One region of the Micromonospora sp. NPDC049274 genome, then DNA from elsewhere that is predicted to be linked to it. Evidence: riboswitches for the same ligand, from Rfam matches in the RefSeq annotation. Region 1 holds a riboswitch; each other region holds the start of a gene.
The links. Region 1 has a riboswitch for cobalamin ahead of AB0K10_RS22385 (acyl-CoA thioesterase). Riboswitches for the same ligand answer to the same signal wherever they lie in the genome.

Region 2: linked by a shared signal. The riboswitch ahead of AB0K10_RS24875 (ribonucleoside-diphosphate reductase subunit alpha) and the one ahead of AB0K10_RS22385 (acyl-CoA thioesterase) in region 1 are both predicted to bind cobalamin.
Region 3: linked by a shared signal. The riboswitch ahead of cobN (cobaltochelatase subunit CobN) and the one ahead of AB0K10_RS22385 (acyl-CoA thioesterase) in region 1 are both predicted to bind cobalamin.

What each region holds. Positions count from the first base shown of each region.
Region 1 covers NZ_JBFAQS010000012.1:96,719-101,377, forward strand. Annotated here, with positions in the region: gene AB0K10_RS22380 (recombinase family protein) at 1-484, opposite strand, end outside; cobalamin riboswitch at 495-710, shown strand; gene AB0K10_RS22385 (acyl-CoA thioesterase) at 841-1,353, shown strand; gene AB0K10_RS22390 (hypothetical protein) at 1,357-1,485, shown strand; gene AB0K10_RS22395 (LysE family transporter) at 1,509-1,754, shown strand; gene AB0K10_RS22400 (ABC transporter substrate-binding protein) at 1,831-2,730, shown strand; gene metE (5-methyltetrahydropteroyltriglutamate--homocysteine S-methyltransferase) at 2,810-4,659, opposite strand, start outside.
Region 2 covers NZ_JBFAQS010000015.1:46,579-52,762, forward strand. Annotated here, with positions in the region: gene AB0K10_RS24870 (ribonucleotide-diphosphate reductase subunit beta) at 1-850, opposite strand, end outside; gene AB0K10_RS24875 (ribonucleoside-diphosphate reductase subunit alpha) at 889-3,261, opposite strand; cobalamin riboswitch at 3,416-3,635, opposite strand; cobalamin riboswitch at 3,833-3,907, shown strand; gene AB0K10_RS24880 (CbtB domain-containing protein) at 3,966-4,169, shown strand; gene AB0K10_RS24885 (CbtA family protein) at 4,160-4,924, shown strand; gene AB0K10_RS24890 (histidine phosphatase family protein) at 4,921-5,502, shown strand; gene AB0K10_RS24895 (GTP-binding protein) at 5,645-6,184, opposite strand, start outside.
Region 3 covers NZ_JBFAQS010000004.1:21,691-27,874, forward strand. Annotated here, with positions in the region: gene cobN (cobaltochelatase subunit CobN) at 1-3,163, opposite strand, end outside; cobalamin riboswitch at 3,443-3,572, opposite strand; gene AB0K10_RS09080 (hypothetical protein) at 4,368-4,703, opposite strand; gene helR (RNA polymerase recycling motor ATPase HelR) at 4,958-6,184, shown strand, end outside.

The DNA of each region.
Region 1 (4,659 bases):
TCATGGCGTCGAGCAGCCGTGACGCCTGCGGCCGGTCCGGCCAGGGCACGCGGCGGGAGACGCCCTCGTCGAAGAACTCCAGCACGATCCGGCCATGACCGGCGACCAGGTCTTCGGCGTAGTTGCGCTGCCACCGGCACGACGACGCCCGATCCTGAAAGCCGACGGTGGACATCCGTCCATAGAACGCGAAGCGCAGCCCATCCGCAGCCGGAGTGAACCGTTGTGGCCGTAGCTTCCGCTGCCCGGCGGCCCAGGACGAAAGAGTGCTCCGTCCCCGTTCTGTCATTGTCCTCGTCGCCATAGGACCTCCACGATCGGGAGATGCTTGCGGGGAGGTATGAGTGTTGTTCGTGTAAGCCTGCGGCAGGCGGACAGGGTGTCCGGCTCGTGCGGATGGGCTTAGCCCTCCTACCCTCCCAGGTTGATCGTCGAGTGGTTCCATCCGTTGATGGCCGGGGATCCCGGCATCTGAGCAAGTCATCTACACGGGCTATGCTTCGGGCGGCGCTGGTTCGCCCGGTCACGAGGTGGTTGGGCGTCGTAAGAGGGAACCCGGTGGGAATCCGGGGCTGCCCCGCAGCGGTGAGTGGGAACGACCGCCGTCATGAGCACTGGGCCAGTGGCCTGGGAAGCGACGGCCAGTAGGGGACCGGCGCAGCCGGTCGGGCCCGCGAGTCCGAAGACCTGCCAGTGCTGCGCACACGACCGTGTGCGCTGCCGTCGGCCTCGCGGGTGGGCTGAGCGGGTGACGTGCCGTGTGCGATCTGCGCCGGTGTGTCCTCGTCAGTGTGTGTCCGTGTTCCGGTGGTGTGGTTTCCCGAGGGACGGACTACCGCTGTGCACGACACCGCCACGATCGCCGGCCGAGCGCCGTCGGCGTCGCACCTGACCCTGTCGCAGATCATGGACCAGCACCACACCAACCTGATGGGTACGGTCCACGGTGGCCGCATCCTCAACCTCATCGACTCGGTTGCCGGAGTGGTCGCCGCCCGGCACTCCGACGGGCCGGCGGTCACCGCCGCGATCGACGAGACGGCGTTCCTGCGCGCAGTGCGGGTCGGCGACGTCGTGCACGTCGACGCCCGGATCACCTGGGCCGGCCGCAGCTCGATGGAGGTGGCCGTCAAGGTGACCGCCGACCGGTGGGACCGGGCGGTGCCGCCTACTGACGTGGCCACCGCCCACCTGGTCATGGTCGCCATCGACGACGACGGACAGCCGCGTACGGTTCCGCCGCTGCTGCCGGAGACCGACGGGGACCGGCGTCGCTACCGGGAGGCCGAGATCCGCCGCGAGCATCGGCTGGCCCTGCGGCGGGCGCTGCTCGACGGCGCCGAGGAGGGCTGAATCGTGCCCGGACTCTCCGTTGCGACGCTGGCCGGCTACCTCGCCGCGATCGTCGTCCTCATGGTCACGCCCGGCCCGGACATGAGCCGGAGCAGGGTGGCGGCTCGGCGCGGGCCTTCCTGCGTGGACTAGTGACCAATCTCCTCAATCCCAAGATGATCCTGTTCAGCGTGGCGTTCCTGCCTCAGTTCGTCGACCCGGCACGGGGCAATGCCACCGCCCAACTGGTGCTTCTCGGTGCGGTCTTCGTCGTGGTGCAACTCGCCGTCGACATCGCTCTGGGCGATGGTGCCGGGCGACTCGGCGCTCGCATGACTGACGGTCGCTTCTCGCTGCGCCTCAACAGGATCTGCGCGGCGGCGTTCGTCGCGCTCGGGGTACGCCTCGCGCTCGGGTCGTAGCGAGGCCCGGTGACCGTCGCCGTGGTCCGGCTCGCGAAGTGGACGTGGCGTGGTCATGCCTGGTAGGCAGGCGGGCGTGCGCATCGTCTCCCTGCTGCCGGCGGCCACGGACATCGTGGCCATGCTCGGCCTGACCGGGCATCTGGTCGGCCGCACGCACGAGTGTGACTGGCCGCCGGGGAACCTGGCCGGTGTGCCGGTGGTGACGGGGACGTCTCTGCCCGAGGCGTTGACGAGTCGGGAGATCTCGGCGGCGATCGCCGGCGACCCGCACCGAGGGTCGTCGTTGTACCAGCTCGATGTCACGATGCTGGAGGACGTGAAGCCGGATCTTATTCTGACCCAGGACCTGTGCGACGTGTGCGCGGTCTCCTATGCGCGGGTCAACGACGCGGTGCGGCTTATCGATCTCGATACCAGGGTGGTGTCCCTGGAGGCGAGGACGATCAACGGGATCCTGGACACGGTCGACGCCGTGGCCTCGTTGACCGACACCGGGGGCAGGGCGGCGCAGATCCGGGCGGACGCCGAGCGTCGACTCGCCGCGCTGCCCGGCCCGTCGCCCGACGCGCCGACGGTGCTGTTCGTCGAGTGGCTCGACCCTCTGATGCCGGGCGGGCACTGGGTGCCCGAGCAGATCGCCTTCGCGGGCGGCCGGTCGTTGCTTCGCGGTCCGGGGGCGCACAGCACCCCACACCTGTGGTCGGTGGTCGCCGACCTGGCCCCGGACGTGGTGGTGTTCGGGCCGTGTGGCTTTACGCCCGAACGGACCATCGGCGAGCTGTCCGTGGCGGCCGGGCAACCCGGTTGGGCCGACCTGCCCGCGGTTCGTCAGGGGCAGGTGTGGGTGGTCGACGGACCCGCCTACTTCAACCGCCCCGGTCCCAGGGTCGTCGACGGCGCGGAGATCCTCGCCGCCATCCTCGCCGACCGCCCGGATGCCCGCGCTCGGCGGGTTTCCGTCGACGCGGGTTGACCCGCCTGGCCGACACGGGCATCGGATGCGCGTTGTCGCACGCCGCGGTGGGGCGGCGTGCCGCCGCCCCACCGCGCGCTCAGGTAAGAGTGCTGCGGATCTCGGCGGCGCCGCTGACCAGACGGGTCAGGGCCTGTTCGACCTCCGGGTAGCCGCGGGTCTTCAGGCCGCAGTCGGGGTTGACCCAGAGCCGGTCGGCGGGCACCGCGGCGACGGCGCGGCGTAGCGCGTCGGTGACCTCCGCCTGTTCCGGTACGCGGGGGGAGTGGATGTCGTACACGCCGGGGCCAACTCCCCGGTGGTAGCCGGTGGTGCGCAGATCGTCGAGGATCTCCATCTTCGACCGGGACGCCTCGATGCTGGTGACGTCGGCGTCGAGGGCGTCGATCGCGGGCAGGACCTCGCCGAACTCGGAGTAGCACAGGTGGGTGTGGATCTGGGTGGCGTCGGCGACCCCGCTGGTGGCGAGCCGGAACGCCCGGACAGCCCAGTCCAGGTAGGCGCGCTGTTCGGCCCGGCGCAGCGGCAGTGTCTCCCGCAGCGCGGGTTCGTCGACCTGGATGATGCGGATGCCGGCGGCCTCCAGATCGCGGGCCTCGTCGCGTAGTGCGAGGGCGACCTGGTTGGCGGTGTCGGCGAGGGGTTGGTCGGTGCGGACGAACGACCAGGCCAGGATCGTCACCGGTCCGGTGAGCATGCCCTTGACCGGTCGGTTCGTCAGCGACTGCGCGTAGGTGGACCAGGCGACGGTCATCGGGCCGGTCCGGGTGACGTCGCCGTAGATGATCGGGGGGCGCACGCAGCGGGAGCCGTACGACTGCACCCAGCCGTTGACGGTGGCGGCGAACCCGTCGAGCTGTTCGCCGAAGTACTGCACCATGTCGTTGCGCTCCGGCTCGCCGTGCACCAGCACGTCCAGCCCGAGACGTTCCTGCACGGCGATGACGTGCGCGACCTCGGCGCGCATCCGCTCGGCGTAACCGGCGCCGTCGAGCCGCCCGGCCCGGTGCGCCGCCCGAGCCTGCCGCAGCTCAGAGGTCTGTGGGAACGACCCGATGGTGGTGGTGGGCATCGGCGGGAGGCCCAGTCGGGCCTGCTGCTTGGCGGCTCGCTCTTCGTAGGGTCCCCGGCGTACGTGTTCGGGCCGCAGCGCGTCCAGGCGGGCGCGGACCGCGTCGTTTCGCCAGGCTGCCGGTGCGGCGGGTGGGGGAGAGGGAAGCACGCCGACGCCGTCGCGCAGGGCGCGACCGAGAGCGACGACCTCGTCGACCTTCTGCCGGGCGAACGCCAGCCGGGCACGCAGGTCGACGTCGAGGTCGGGTTCGGCGGCCAGGTCCACCGGCACGTGCAGCAACGAGCACGACGTCGACACCGCGACGTGATCGGCCAGCCCGGTCAGCACCGCACCGGCCGCAGTGGCGGCGCGCAGGTCCGTACGCCAGATGTTGCGCCCGTCGACCAGCCCCGCGACGATCGTCTTGTTCCGCAGCGGCCCAGCGGCGGCGAGCCTTTTCAGGTTGCCCGGCCCGGCAACGAGGTCGATGCCCACCGCCTCGACCGGTGTGCCCAGCAACGCCGGCAGCGCGTCTCCGAGGTCACCGAAGTACGACGCGACGAACAACAGTGGCCGGTGTTCCACACCGCCGAGCCGGCGATACGCGGCGCGTAGCGCGGCGATCTCGTCCGAGGTTCGGTCGGCGGCGTACGCGGGCTCGTCGAGCTGGACCCAGGCGACCCCGGCGTCGGCCAGAGTGCCGAGGATGTCGGCGTAGACCGCGACGAGGTCATCGAGCCGGTCGAACGGTCGGAAGCCCTCCGGCGCGTCCTCGGTGGCCTTCGACAGCAGGAGGTAGGTCGCCGGTCCGACCAGCACCGGCCTGGTGGTGACGCCGAGCGCCTTTGCTTCGGCGTACTCCCGTACCGCCTTGT
Region 2 (6,184 bases), on a different contig from region 1:
CGAGCTGGGCGAGACGGCGGTCGGCGACGTGCTGGAGATACTCCCGCATGTCCGCGAGAGTGAGACCGGGCACGCCCTGACCCACCAGGTCCTCGGCGAACTGGACCTCACACTCGACCGCTTCGATGAGCATCTGGCGGACCTGGTCGGCGAGATCGTCATCGAACAGGTCGGGCTCCTCGGCGCGCACCGTGTCCACCACGTCGAACGCGAACGCCATGTGCATCGACTCGTCGCGGAAGACCCAGTTGGTGCCGGAGGCCAGGCCGTGCAGCAGGCCACGGGAGCGCAGGAAGTACACGTACGCGAACGCGCCGTAGAAGAACAATCCCTCGATGCAGGCGGCGAAGCAGATGAGGTTGAGCAGGAACGCGCGCCGGTCGTCGCGGGTCCGCAGCTCCCGCAACTCCCCCAGCGAGTCGATCCAGCGGAAGCAGAACTCGGCCTTGCGGCGGATCGAGGGGATGTTCTCGATCGCGGCGAAGGCGGCGAACCGCTCGGTCTCGTCCGGCACGTACGTGTCGAGCAGGTTGAGGTAGAACTGGACGTGCACGGCCTCCTCGAACAGCTGCCGGGACAGGTAGAGGCGACCCTCGGGGCTGTTGACGTGCTGGTACAGGTTGAGCACCAGGTTGTTGGCGACGATCGTGTCGCCGGTGGCGAAGAACGCCACGAGGCGGCTGACCAGATGCCGCTCGGCCGGCGACAGCCGGTCCAGGTCGGCGAGGTCGGCGTGCAGATCGACCTCCTCGACCGTCCAGGTGTTGCGGATCGCGGCACGGAACCGGTCGAAGAAGTGCGGGTAGCGCATCGGGCGGAGAGTGAGATCCATCCCCGGATCGAGCAGCATGTGCGTGGTCCTCGTGTCGGTGGTGGCGTCGGGAGAGGTCACTGGCACGCCTCGCACGACTCGGGGTTCTCCAGCGAGCAGGCCAGCGCATCGGCGTCGGCGGCAACCGCGACGGCGACTGGTGCGACGGCGCTGACGGTGGCCTGCTGGATCCGCGTGGCGGGGCGTGAGCGCAGGTAGTAGGTGGTCTTCAAACCGGTCTTCCAGGCGTACAGGTACATCGAGGAGAGCTTGCCGATGGTGGGCGAGGCCAGGAACAGGTTCAGCGACTGGGACTGGTCGATGAACGGCGCGCGGGCGGCGGCCAGGTCGATCAGCGATCGCTGCGGCAGCTCCCACGCGGTGCGGAACAGCTCCCGCACGTCCGCCGGCAGCTCCGTGACTGTCTGCACCGACCCCTCCGCGCGGCGGATCGCCGAACGGATCTGCTCGGTCCACAGGCCACGCGCCTTCAGCTCGCCGACCAGGGCCGTGTTGACCTGGAGGAACTCCCCGGACAGGGTCTCGCGCTTGAACAGGTTGGACACCTGCGGCTCGACGCACTCGTAACAGCCGGCGATCGAGGCGATGGTCGCGGTCGGCGCGACCGCCACCAGCAGCGAGTTGCGCAGCCCGTACGCCCCGACCCGCTGGCGCAGCGCGGCCCAGCGCGCGGTCTGCGTACCCTCGACGCCCCACAGGTCGGGCTGGAGCTGGCCCCGCGCGGCCCGGGTCTGCCCGAACGCCGGGTGCGCGCCGAAGTCGCGCGCCAGGTCGGCGGAGGTCTCCAGCGCGGTCAGGTACAGCTCCTCGCTGATCCGCGTGGACAGCTCCCGCGCGGCCGGCGAGTCGAAAGGCATCCGCAGCGCGAAGAACACGTCCTGCAGGCCCATCAGCCCGAGCCCGACCGGCCGCCAGCGAGGGTTGCTCGCCGCAGCCTGCGGTGTCGGGTAGTAGTTGATGTCGATGACCCGGTCGAGGAACGTCACAGCCGTCCGGACCGTGGCGCGCAGTTGTTCCCAGTCGATGCCGCCGTCGGTCAGGTGGGCGGCCACGTTCACCGAGCCGAGGTTGCACACCGCGGTCTCGGCGTCGCTGGACACCTCGACGATCTCGGTGCACAGGTTGGACAGGTGCACCACGTTGCCGGGCTCGGCCGTCTGGTTGCACAGCCGGTTGGCCGCGTCCTTGAAGGTCATCCAACCGTTGCCGGTCTGGGCCAGGGTCCGCATCATCTTCCCGTACAGCTCCCGCGCCGGCACCTGCCGCACGTAGCGGCCCTGCGCCTCGGCCGCCCGGTACGCGGCGTCGAACCGCTCCCCCCACAGGTCGGGCAGCTCGGGCACCTCGTCCGGGTCGAACAGCGACCACACCTCGTCGGCCTCGACCCGGCGCATGAACTCGTCCGGGATCCAGTTGGCCAGGTTCAGGTTGTGGGTACGCCTGGCGTCCTCGCCGGTGTTGTCCCGCAGCTGGAGGAACTCCTCGATGTCCGGGTGCCACGGCTCCAGGTAGACGCAGGCCGCGCCCTTGCGTCGACCGCCCTGGTTGACCGCCGCGACGCTCGCGTCAAGGGTGCGCAGCCACGGCACGATCCCGTTGGACTGGCCGTTGGTGCCGCGGATCAGCGCACCCCGGGACCGGACCCGGGAGTACGCGATGCCGATGCCACCGGCGAACTTGGACAGGTTGGCGACCTGGGCGTAGCGCGCGTAGATCGAGTCCAGCTCGTCGCGCGGCGAGTCGACGAGGTAGCACGAGGACATCTGCGTGTGCCGGGTGCCGGAGTTGAACAGCGTCGGTGAGCTGGGCAGGTAGGCCAGGCTGGACATGAGTCGGTAGAAGTCCACGGCCTCGTCCGGCGTACGGGACAGGCCGCAGGCCACCCGCAGCAGCCAGTACTGCGGGGTCTCCAGCACCAGCCGGGTGGTGGGATGGCGCAGCAGGTACCGGTCGTAGACCGTGCGCAGGCCGAAGTACTCGAAGCGACGGTCACCGTCGGCGTCGACAGCGTCGTCGAACGTGCCGGCGTGCGCGGCGACGAACGCGGCGGTCTCGTCTCCGATCAGGCCCTCGGCGTGGCCGGCCCGGATCGCCGCGCTGAACGAGGTGACGCCCTGCCGGCGTACCTCTCGCTCGACGTGGCTGGCCAGCAGCCGGGCGGCGAGGCGCGAGTACTGCGGCTCCGTACCGATCATCTCGGCAGCGGTCTGGATGGTCAGCCGGTCCAGCTCGGCCGTCGTCGCGCCGTCGTACAGGCCACTGATCGTGCGGGTCGCCACCCGCAGCGGGTCGACGTCGGGCAGGTCGTCGGCCCAGCGCTCGACCGTGGCGACGAGCTTGCGCACGTCCACCGGCTCCCTGGCGCCGTCGCGGGTCTGCACCCGCGTCGGTGTACGCCGGAGGGCCGTGTCGCCGTCGGCCGGGGTCACCTCGGTAACTGTCACCACTCACTCCTCGCGAGTTTGAGGACCTGATGGCCCTCGGCACGAGGCGACCGACACCGGCGGACGCCACGCCGACGGCGGCGTGGATCCGAAAGGCGTCGGCCGTCCCACGCGGCCTCGGACCGCCGCCCACCCGGATGCGGGTACGCGGCGCGCTGGCAGGTCTTCGGACTCGCGGGCACGACCGGGGTCGCCCGGTCTCCTACTGGCCGTCGCTTCCCAGGCCAGATGGCGGCCCAGTGCTGATGACGGCTGTCGTTCCCACTCACCGCTGCGGGGCAGTCCCGGAATTCCACCGGGTTCCCTCTTGCCTCGGCCACCCTGGGATGAGTGGCCGAACCAGCTGCGATCGACACCATATATAGGGGCGGGAGGGTTTGTCACACCCCACATGTCGGGTCCGGGCGTGTCGCGGCCGCCGGCGACGGCCCTCGTCGATCCGGTCGACGCCCGCGGGCGAGCGGCCGTGGCGCGGCGTCGCGATCGGACTTCGCCGCCGGCTTGACCGAGGAGAACCGGCACCGATACGGTCGACCCACATCTGCGGCGACGCGAGGGAAGCCGGTGAGAATCCGGCGCGGTCGCGCCACTGTGAGCGGTCCCCGACCCAGGGGGCCGCGAGCCAGGACGCTCGGTCGTCCGCAGCCTTGCGATGGGGACGCGTCATCCCCGAGGAGGTTCGTGCACACATGTCCAGTTCCACGTCCAGCCAGCCGCTGGTGCACCCCGCTGTCCCGACCCGTCTCCTGTGGACGGTCCTGGCCACCGTCGCCGTGCTCACCCTGCTGGCCTATCTCGTCGCCTTCGACCAGGGCGCGGTCTCGCGCAGCGGGATGTTCCTGCACGAGCTGATGCACGACGGCAGGCACCTGCTCGGTGTCCCGTGCCACTGACCGGCACCGCACCCACCTTCGTCACGGTTCTCCTGCGCGGGCTGCTCGCCGGCCTGGTGGCCGGCCTGCTCGCCGGAACGTTCGCCTACGTCGTCGGCGAACCCCACATCGAGGCGGCCATCGCCATCGAGGAGGCGGCGACACACGCCGAACCCGCCACCGGTGGGCACCAGCACGACGAGGATGCCCTGGTCAGCAGGAACGGCCAGCGCGGCGGGCTGTTCCTGGCCACCGCACTGTTCGGCGTCGCGATGGGTGGCCTGCTGGCCGCGGCGTACGTCCTGCTGACCCGGCGGCGACGGACCCCTGACGACGGACGGTCCGGGCTGCTCCTGGCCGGCGGCGCGCTGCTCGGCGCGGTGATCGTTCCGTTCCTCAAGTACCCGCCGAACCCCCCGGCCGTCGGCGACCCGGCCACCATCAACCAGCGCACGGTCACCTACCTGCTGCTGGTGGTCCTCGGGCTGGTGGCGGTCTGGTCCGGTTCGCTGGGCTACCGGTCGGTCGGCGCACAGGCGCCGGTGTGGCTGCGCGCCAGCGCGGCGGTCGGCGGTTTCCTGCTGGTCACCGGCGTGGCCTACGTGGTGCTGCCGTCGTTCCAGGAGGTCCCGGGTGACTTCCCCGCCACGCTGCTGTGGAGCTTCCGGCTCGCCTCCCTCGGCACCCAGGTGGTGCTGTGGACCGGGATCGGCCTGCTCTTCGCAGCCCTGATGCACCGGCAGCGCGCGGTCGCCGACGCACAGCCGGCCGGGTGAGCGCCACCAGCCTGCGGCTGGTCGCCCACGGTCACACCGCCGCCCTGCGGCGAGCCCGCTTCGGCGGGGACGACGGACTGGACGAGGGCGGCCGGCGCGCCGCCCTCGCCCTGTCCGGGCTGGGCCGGTGGGCGCCGTCGAGCGACACCGACGCCTGCCTGTCCAGCCCCGCGGCGGCGGCCGTCCAGACCGCGTACGCCCTCGGCCTCGCGCCCGCCGTCGAGACGGCGCTTGTCGACTGCGACTTCGGCGACTGGACCGGCCGGTCACTGGAAGAGGTCGCCGCCGCGCAACCCGACGCCCTGCACGAGTGGATGTCCACCCCGGACGCCGCGCCGCACGGGGGCGAATCCGTGGCCGACCTGCGCGAGCGCGTCGGCCGGTGGCTCGACGAACAGCGCGGCGTCGGCCGACGGATCACGGCCGTCACCCACCCGCTCGTGATCAGGGTGGCGGTCGTGCACGCCCTGGGGCTGCCGCTGGCGACGTACCGGCAGCTGGACGTCGAGCCGTTGGCGATCGTCCGGCTCACCGACCACGGCCGACGGTGGCAGCTCCGGCTCACCTCGCGCCGGTGACGGTGAACGGTTCGGATACCGGCGTTGCCGACGTGGCACCGGACAGCGTCGCACTGGTCGCGCCCGGCTGCCGAATCCGGATTGATCGCAGGGAAACACGGTGACCACTGCGTCCCGCGTGGGCACCATGGGCGTACGGCGCTCAGCGACCGCCCGCGGCCAACTCGGCCAGCATCCCCTCACAACTGCGGACGACCACCTCCGCGCCCCGGCGCTGAGCCAGCGGGAGCAGCGGATCCTCGGCCCGGTCCCGCCACCGCCACTGCGCGTCGGCGGCGACCTCCCAGAGCCGCTGCACGGTCGCCTCGTGCTCGACGCCGAGCCGTGCGGCCAGACCCACCCCGTCACCACCGACGAGGCGCTGCGCCTCGGCGGCCAACTCGGCGTCGAAACCGAGGCGGGCGTTGCGCAGCGCCACCAGCAGGCGCAGCTCCCGGAACTCGTGTGCGCCCGCCAGGATCTGCTCGATCGCGCCGACCAACTCGTCGGCGCCGCGCACCGGCTCGGCCCGCACCAGGGCCTCCACGGCCGCCAGCGCCGAGCGTGCCTTGAGCGTGTCGCGACGATCGACGAAACATCGGGTCATCGACTCCCGCAGCTCGGTGAGCCCACTGCGTCGGATCAGCTCGGCCGACAGGGTCACCCGGGTATCGAACCCGCTGCGGACCAGGGTCGTCGCGAG
Region 3 (6,184 bases), on a different contig from region 1:
CGCGGGTGTCCTGGTTCTTCACGGCCACCGCGATGCGGGCGAAGGAGCGTTCCATGTCGGCGCGTGCCTCCCGCCCGTCCAGGCCCCGGCCGTACGCGTAACCGCCCCATACCGCGTACACCTCGGCCAGGTCGGCGTCGCTGCGCCACGTCCGGGCGTCGATCAGCGGCAGCAGGCCCGCGCCGTACGCCCCGGGCTTCGAGCCGAAGATCCGGGCGGTCGCGCGCCGCTCGTCCCCGTGCTCGGCGAGGTCGGCGGCGACGTGCGCCCGCAGGTAGTTGTCCTCGTCCGGCTCGTCCAGCGCGGCGACGCGGCGGACGGCGTCGTCGAGCAGCGCCACGACGTGCGGGAACGCGTCACGGAAGAAGCCGGAGATGCGCACTGTCACGTCGACGCGCGGGCGGCCCAACTCGACGGTCGGCACCACCTCGACGCCTGTGACCCGCCGGGACCGTTCGTCCCAGACCGGGCGGCAGCCCAACAGCGCGAGCACCTCGGCGATGTCGTCGCCCTGGGTCCGCATCGCGCTGGTGCCCCACACGGTCAACCCCACCGAGCGGGGGTACGTGCCGGTGTCGGCGAGGTGCCGGGCCAGCAGCGAGTCCGCGAGGGCCACACCGACGTCCCACGCGTTGCGGCTGGGGATGGCCTTCGGGTCGACGGAGTAGAAGTTGCGGCCGGTGGGCAGCACGTTTACCAGGCCCCGGGTGGGTGAGCCGGACGGGCCGGGCGGCACGAACCGGCCGTCGAGCGCGCCGAGGGTGTTGGTCAGCTCGTCGGTGGTGCGCGCCAGCCGGGGCACCAGTTCGGTGGCCGCGAAGCGCAGCACGGCGGCGGCGTCCGGGATCGACTGCCCGGTCACCTCCACGACCACCGCGTCGACGGCCTCGGCGTCCCAGTCCAGGGTCTCCATTCCGGTGACCAGCCGTCGCGCGAGGGCCTCGATCAGGTCGACCGCGTCGGCGGCGGTGCCGGCCGGCCCGTCCACCGCGTCGGTAAGCGCGACCGGCAGGGCGATCCGCTGCCCCGGCGACGCGAGCAGCTCCTGCTCGTCGAGGCCGTACGCGGCGGCGAGGGCCTGCCGCAGGCCGGGCAGGGCGTGCTTGCCGCCCCAGATCTGCGGGGCACGCAGCACGGCGAGCACCAGGTTGACCCGGGGCTCGCCGGTCGGCGCGTCGGCGAGGATGTGCAGCCCGTCGCGGATCTGCACGTCCTTGACCTCGCACAGGTACCCGTCGAGGTGCAGCACGAAGTCGTCGAAGTCGTCGGCGTCGGGCATCGCCTCGGCGTGCAGGTCGTGATGCAGCTCGGCGGCGCGGACGAGGTCCCAGATCTGCGCCCGCACGGTGGGCACCTTGGCCGGGTCGAGCGCCTGCACTGTCGCGTACTCGTCGAGCAGTTGCTCCAGTTTGGCCAGGTCGCCGTAGGTCTCGGCGCGGGCCATCGGCGGCACCAGGTGGTCGATGACCACGGCGTGCGCGCGGCGCTTGGCCTGGGTGCCCTCGCCGGGGTCGTTGACGATGAACGGGTAGACGAGCGGCAGGTCGGCGAGGACCGCGTCGGGCGCGCAGTCGGCGGCCAGGCCGAGGCCCTTGCCCGGCAGCCACTCCAGGGTGCCGTGCTTGCCCAGGTGCACCACGGCGTCCGCGCCGAACCCACCGTCCGCGACCGGCGCGGCCAGCCAGCGGTACGCGGCCAGGTAGTGGTGGCTCGGCGGCAGGTCCGGGTCGTGGTAGATGGCGATCGGGTTCTCCCCGAAGCCGCGGGGTGGCTGGATCAACAGCACCACGTTGCCGAAGCGCAGCCCGGCCAGCACGATGTCGCCGCCCTCGGTGTACAGCTCGCCGGGCGGCTCACCCCAGTGCTCCCGCATCCGCTCGCGCAGCTCGGCCGGGACCTGGTCGAACCACCGCCGGTAGGTCTGCCCCGGTATCCGGGCCTCGGCGGCGGCCAGCTGCTCCGGAGTGAGCCACTCCACGTCGTGACCGCCGGCGGCGATCAGCGCGTGGATCAGCGCGTCGCCGTCCTCGGGTGGCGGCGCGTCACCCAGGTCGTAACCCGCCTCGGCGAGCGCGGCGAACAGCCGGACCGCCGAGACCGGGGTGTCCAGCCCGACGGCGTTGCCCACCCGGGAGTGCTTGGTGGGGTACGAGCTGAGGACGACGGCGACCCGCTTGTCGGCGTTGGGCACGTACCGCAGCCGGGCGTGGCGCACCGCGATGCCGGCCACCCGGGCGGCCCGCTCGGCGTCGGCGGCGTACACCGAGAGACCGTCGGCGTCGATCCGCTTGAACGAGAACGGCACGGTGACGATCCGGCCGTCGAACTCGGGAATCGCCACCTGCATGGCCGCGTCCAACGGGGACAGCCCGGCGTCGCTGCCGGCCCACTGTTCACGGGTGCTGGTGAGGCAGAGCGCCTGGATGACGGGCACGTCCAGGGCGGCGAGCGCGCCGACGTCCCAGGCGTCCTCGTCGCCGCCCCCGGAGGCGTCCGCGGCGACCGCACCGCCGGCCGCGAGCACGGTGACCAGCAGCGCGTCACAGCGGGCGAACAGCCCCAGCGGGCCGGCGCCGGTGGTCAGGCCGCGCAGCGAGCCACAGAAGATCGGCAGCGGGTTGCCCCCGGCCTCCCGCACGGCGTCGGCCAGCACGTCGACGAACGCGGTGTTGCCGGCGAGGGCGTGCGCCCGGTAGAAGACGATCCCCACGGTGGGCCGGTCCGGGTCGGCCGGGTGCTCGCCGTGCACCCCGTACGCCGGGGTGGGCGCGGGCGGAGCGAACCCCTCCCCCGTGAGCAGCACCGTGTCGCCGAGGAACCGGGCCAGGTGCCCGAGGTTGTCCGGCCCGCCCTCCACCAGGTACGCCAGCGCCTGGGTGACCACCCCGGACGGCACCGTGGAGACGGCCATCAGCTCCGCGTCGGGCACCGCCTCGCCGCCGAGCACGACAGTCGGCACGCCGGTGGCGAGCACCGCGGCGAGGCCGTCCGGCCACGCCTGCCGACCCCCGAGCAGGCGTACGACGGCCAGGTCGACCCCGTCGAGCAGGGCGGGCACCTCGTCGGCGGCGACCCGTGCGGGGTTGGCGAGCCGGTAGTCGGCGTCACTGGCGCGGGCGGCCAGCAGGTCGGTGTCGGCGGTGGAGAGCAGCAGAACGCGCACGGCAGGCTCCGGACGGTAACGCCGGCACGCTCGCGGGAGCGGCCTGGCGACGGATGGGCGCAGGGTTCAGCGGAGGCCGCGATCGGGCCCGCTCACCGGCGTACGGCCGGGGACGACGGGCGGCGCGGTCCGGAACTCAGCAGTGAACGGAGTCGATGCCGATCGCGGCGACGACACGGCCGCGGTGCGGGGAACGGCACGCGCCGTCGATGATGGAGACGCCAAGCGTCATCGGGTCCTCCTCGGGTGTCCACGCCCTGGGGTACGTCCCGACGGCCGAAGTATCCTGGCTTCCGGATCGACGCTCTCCCCCGGCCTTCCAACCGCAGACACACGGCCGTGACTCGCGAGGGGGGATCGCTCCCCGGTGACAGTGGCGGGACCGCGTCGGATTCGCACCGACTTCCTTCACTGCCGTCAGGCCGCGAATGCTGCCACACGGCAGCGCCGCCGGTCAACGCAGGTCGCGGCACCGCCGGCCGCGCTCACCTGCTCCGGAGCGGCGGCGCGACGAGTCTCACGTCACGAGTCTCACGCCGTCCCACGTCGTCCCACGTCGCCCCACGTCGTCTCACGCCGTCCCACGTCGTCCCACGCCGTCTCACGCCGTCCCACGTCATGAGCGCACGTCTGCGGCAGGCGCACACGCCGCCACTCGCCGACCCTGCGGATGCCGACGTCGCGAGGCCGCCGGTCGCAGGGCCGGCCAGCCGGTCGCAGGGCCAGCCGGTCGCAGGGCGCTCCCGCCAGCGGGAGGGTGAGGGTACGTGGGCCCTTTGGAGCTGATGTCGTGGGCGACATCGCTCTGACTCTCGCTCCCTGACCGCCGTTCGGTGCCGCGAGCCCCGATCGCCCTGCCTCCCGCTTCCCGGCTCCCGCCCACTGCCGCGAGCCCACCCGCTTCGTGACCCGTCCACCGCGCCAGCCCCGTCCACCGCACCCGACCCGTCCAACGCATCCGACCGGTCCACCGCACCTGGGCTTTCCTGAGCCGCGCGCCAGTCGGTCGGTTCGCTCCCACGGCGATGTCGTCAACCGCATCAGCTCCAAAGGCATCGACCACCACCCGCGAAGGGCCGAGCGGCGCTCGCCTCCGCGCAGAACAACCGACTCTGGGCGGCACCCCGATCAGCGGGCGTGACGGCTGATCGGGGCCAGCGGGCGTCGCCGCTCCAACGGCCAACGGGCGTCGCCGCTCCGGCGATCAGCGGGCGTGACGCTCCGGGTGCGCCCGGTTCCAAGTGCGCATCCGTTCCGGGTAGCCGGTGCGGGCCGCCTCGTACAGCGGAACCGCGTGCTTGCGCGCGATGGCGCCTGCGGCGCGGGGTGTGCCGGTGCGGCGGCGGATCCATTCGCCGTCGTGGGCGATCGCCACCACCGTGGTGTCGGTCGCGGTGGTCTCCGGTTCCAGGTAGAACTCCACTCCCCGACGGCTGGCGACGAATGCCTCCAGCGCGGCGAGGTCGTCCCGGGTGGCCTCGCGGTCCAGCTTCGTCGGGGTCGCCTCGGCGCCCCGTGACCGCCTGTTGAACCAGCTCATGCCCAGCCCTCTCTCCTCGGACGCCTCTCCAGTTCAGCACCGATTCCTGGCAATGGGCTGCGCGCCGGGTGGGAGAAATCTGGATCGCCGGGCCGCAGGGAAAGCGGGCCACAGGGACACGCGGCGCGCGGGAGGGGCGACACACCTCCCGCCATATCCAACATATACCGCATGGGGGGACTTGCGGCAAGGCCCCAGGTGTACCGCAGAATTGCCCGTCCAAGGCCAGGACCTGCGGAAACGGGAGCCAGCACATGCACAAGTCGTCGGCGGCGGACGCCGTGTTCGACCTTCCCGACAACCTCGCCGCCAAGGCCGATCCGGCGCTGATCGCCCGTGACGAGCAGCACTTCGCCGCCATCGCGGCGAGCCTGGAGCAGTCGATCGCGGACCTGTCCGACCGCCTCGACGCCGAGCGCCGGGCACCCGCCGGCAAGGGCCGCCAGGCGGTCGCCCGGGACGAGGAGGTCCGGCGGCTGACCGGTCGCCTGCGGGCCCTGCGCCGCTTCGGCCTGGACCTGTGCCTCGGACGCATCGTCAGCGCCGACGACCCCGAGCCCGTCTACATCGGGCGATTCGGCCTCACCGACGGGGGCGGTCGTCGGCTGCTGCTCGACTGGCGCTCCCCGGCCGCCGAGCCGTTCTTCGGGGCTACCCACGCCAACCCGATGGGCCTGGCCAGCCGCCGCCGGTACCGCTGGACCCTCGGCCGGATCCGCGACTACTGGGACGAGGTGTTCACCCCGGACGGGTTCGAGGGGCACGCGGCGCTCGACGACCAGTCCGCGTTCATCGCCAGCCTCGGCGGCAACCGGTCGGCCCGGATGCGCGACGTGCTCGGCACCATCCAGGCCGACCAGGACGCCATCATCCGGGCCGGATCGCGGGGCGCCCTCGTCGTCGACGGCGGTCCGGGCACCGGCAAGACAGTCGTGGCCCTGCATCGCACCGCGTACCTGCTCTACTCCGACCCGCGCCTCGGCCAGCGCCGCGGCGGGGTGCTGTTCGTCGGGCCGCACCAGCCCTACCTGGCGTACGTCGCCGACGTCCTGCCCAGCCTCGGCGAGGAGGACGTGCAGACCTGCACCCTGCGCGACCTGGTCCCCGAGGGTGCCGCGGCGACCGTGGAGGCCGACCCGGAGGTGGCCCGCCTGAAGTCCTCCGCCGACCTGGTGCGGGCGATCGAGGCGGCCGTGCGGTTCTACGAGGAGCCGCCGACCACGCCGACGACGGTCACGGCCGGCGACACCGACCTGCGGCTGAGCGCGGACGACTGGGCTCAGGCGTTCGAGGCGCCCGGACCCGGTACCCCGCACAACGAGGCGCGGGAGGAGATCTGGGCGGAGCTGCTGGCGATCCTGCTCGGGAAGTACGACGGCGACGAGTCGGACGAGCTGGTACGCCTGTCGCTGCTGCGCAACCGCGACCTGCGTACGGCGTTCCACAACGCCTGGCCGCTGCTCGATGCGACCGACATCGTC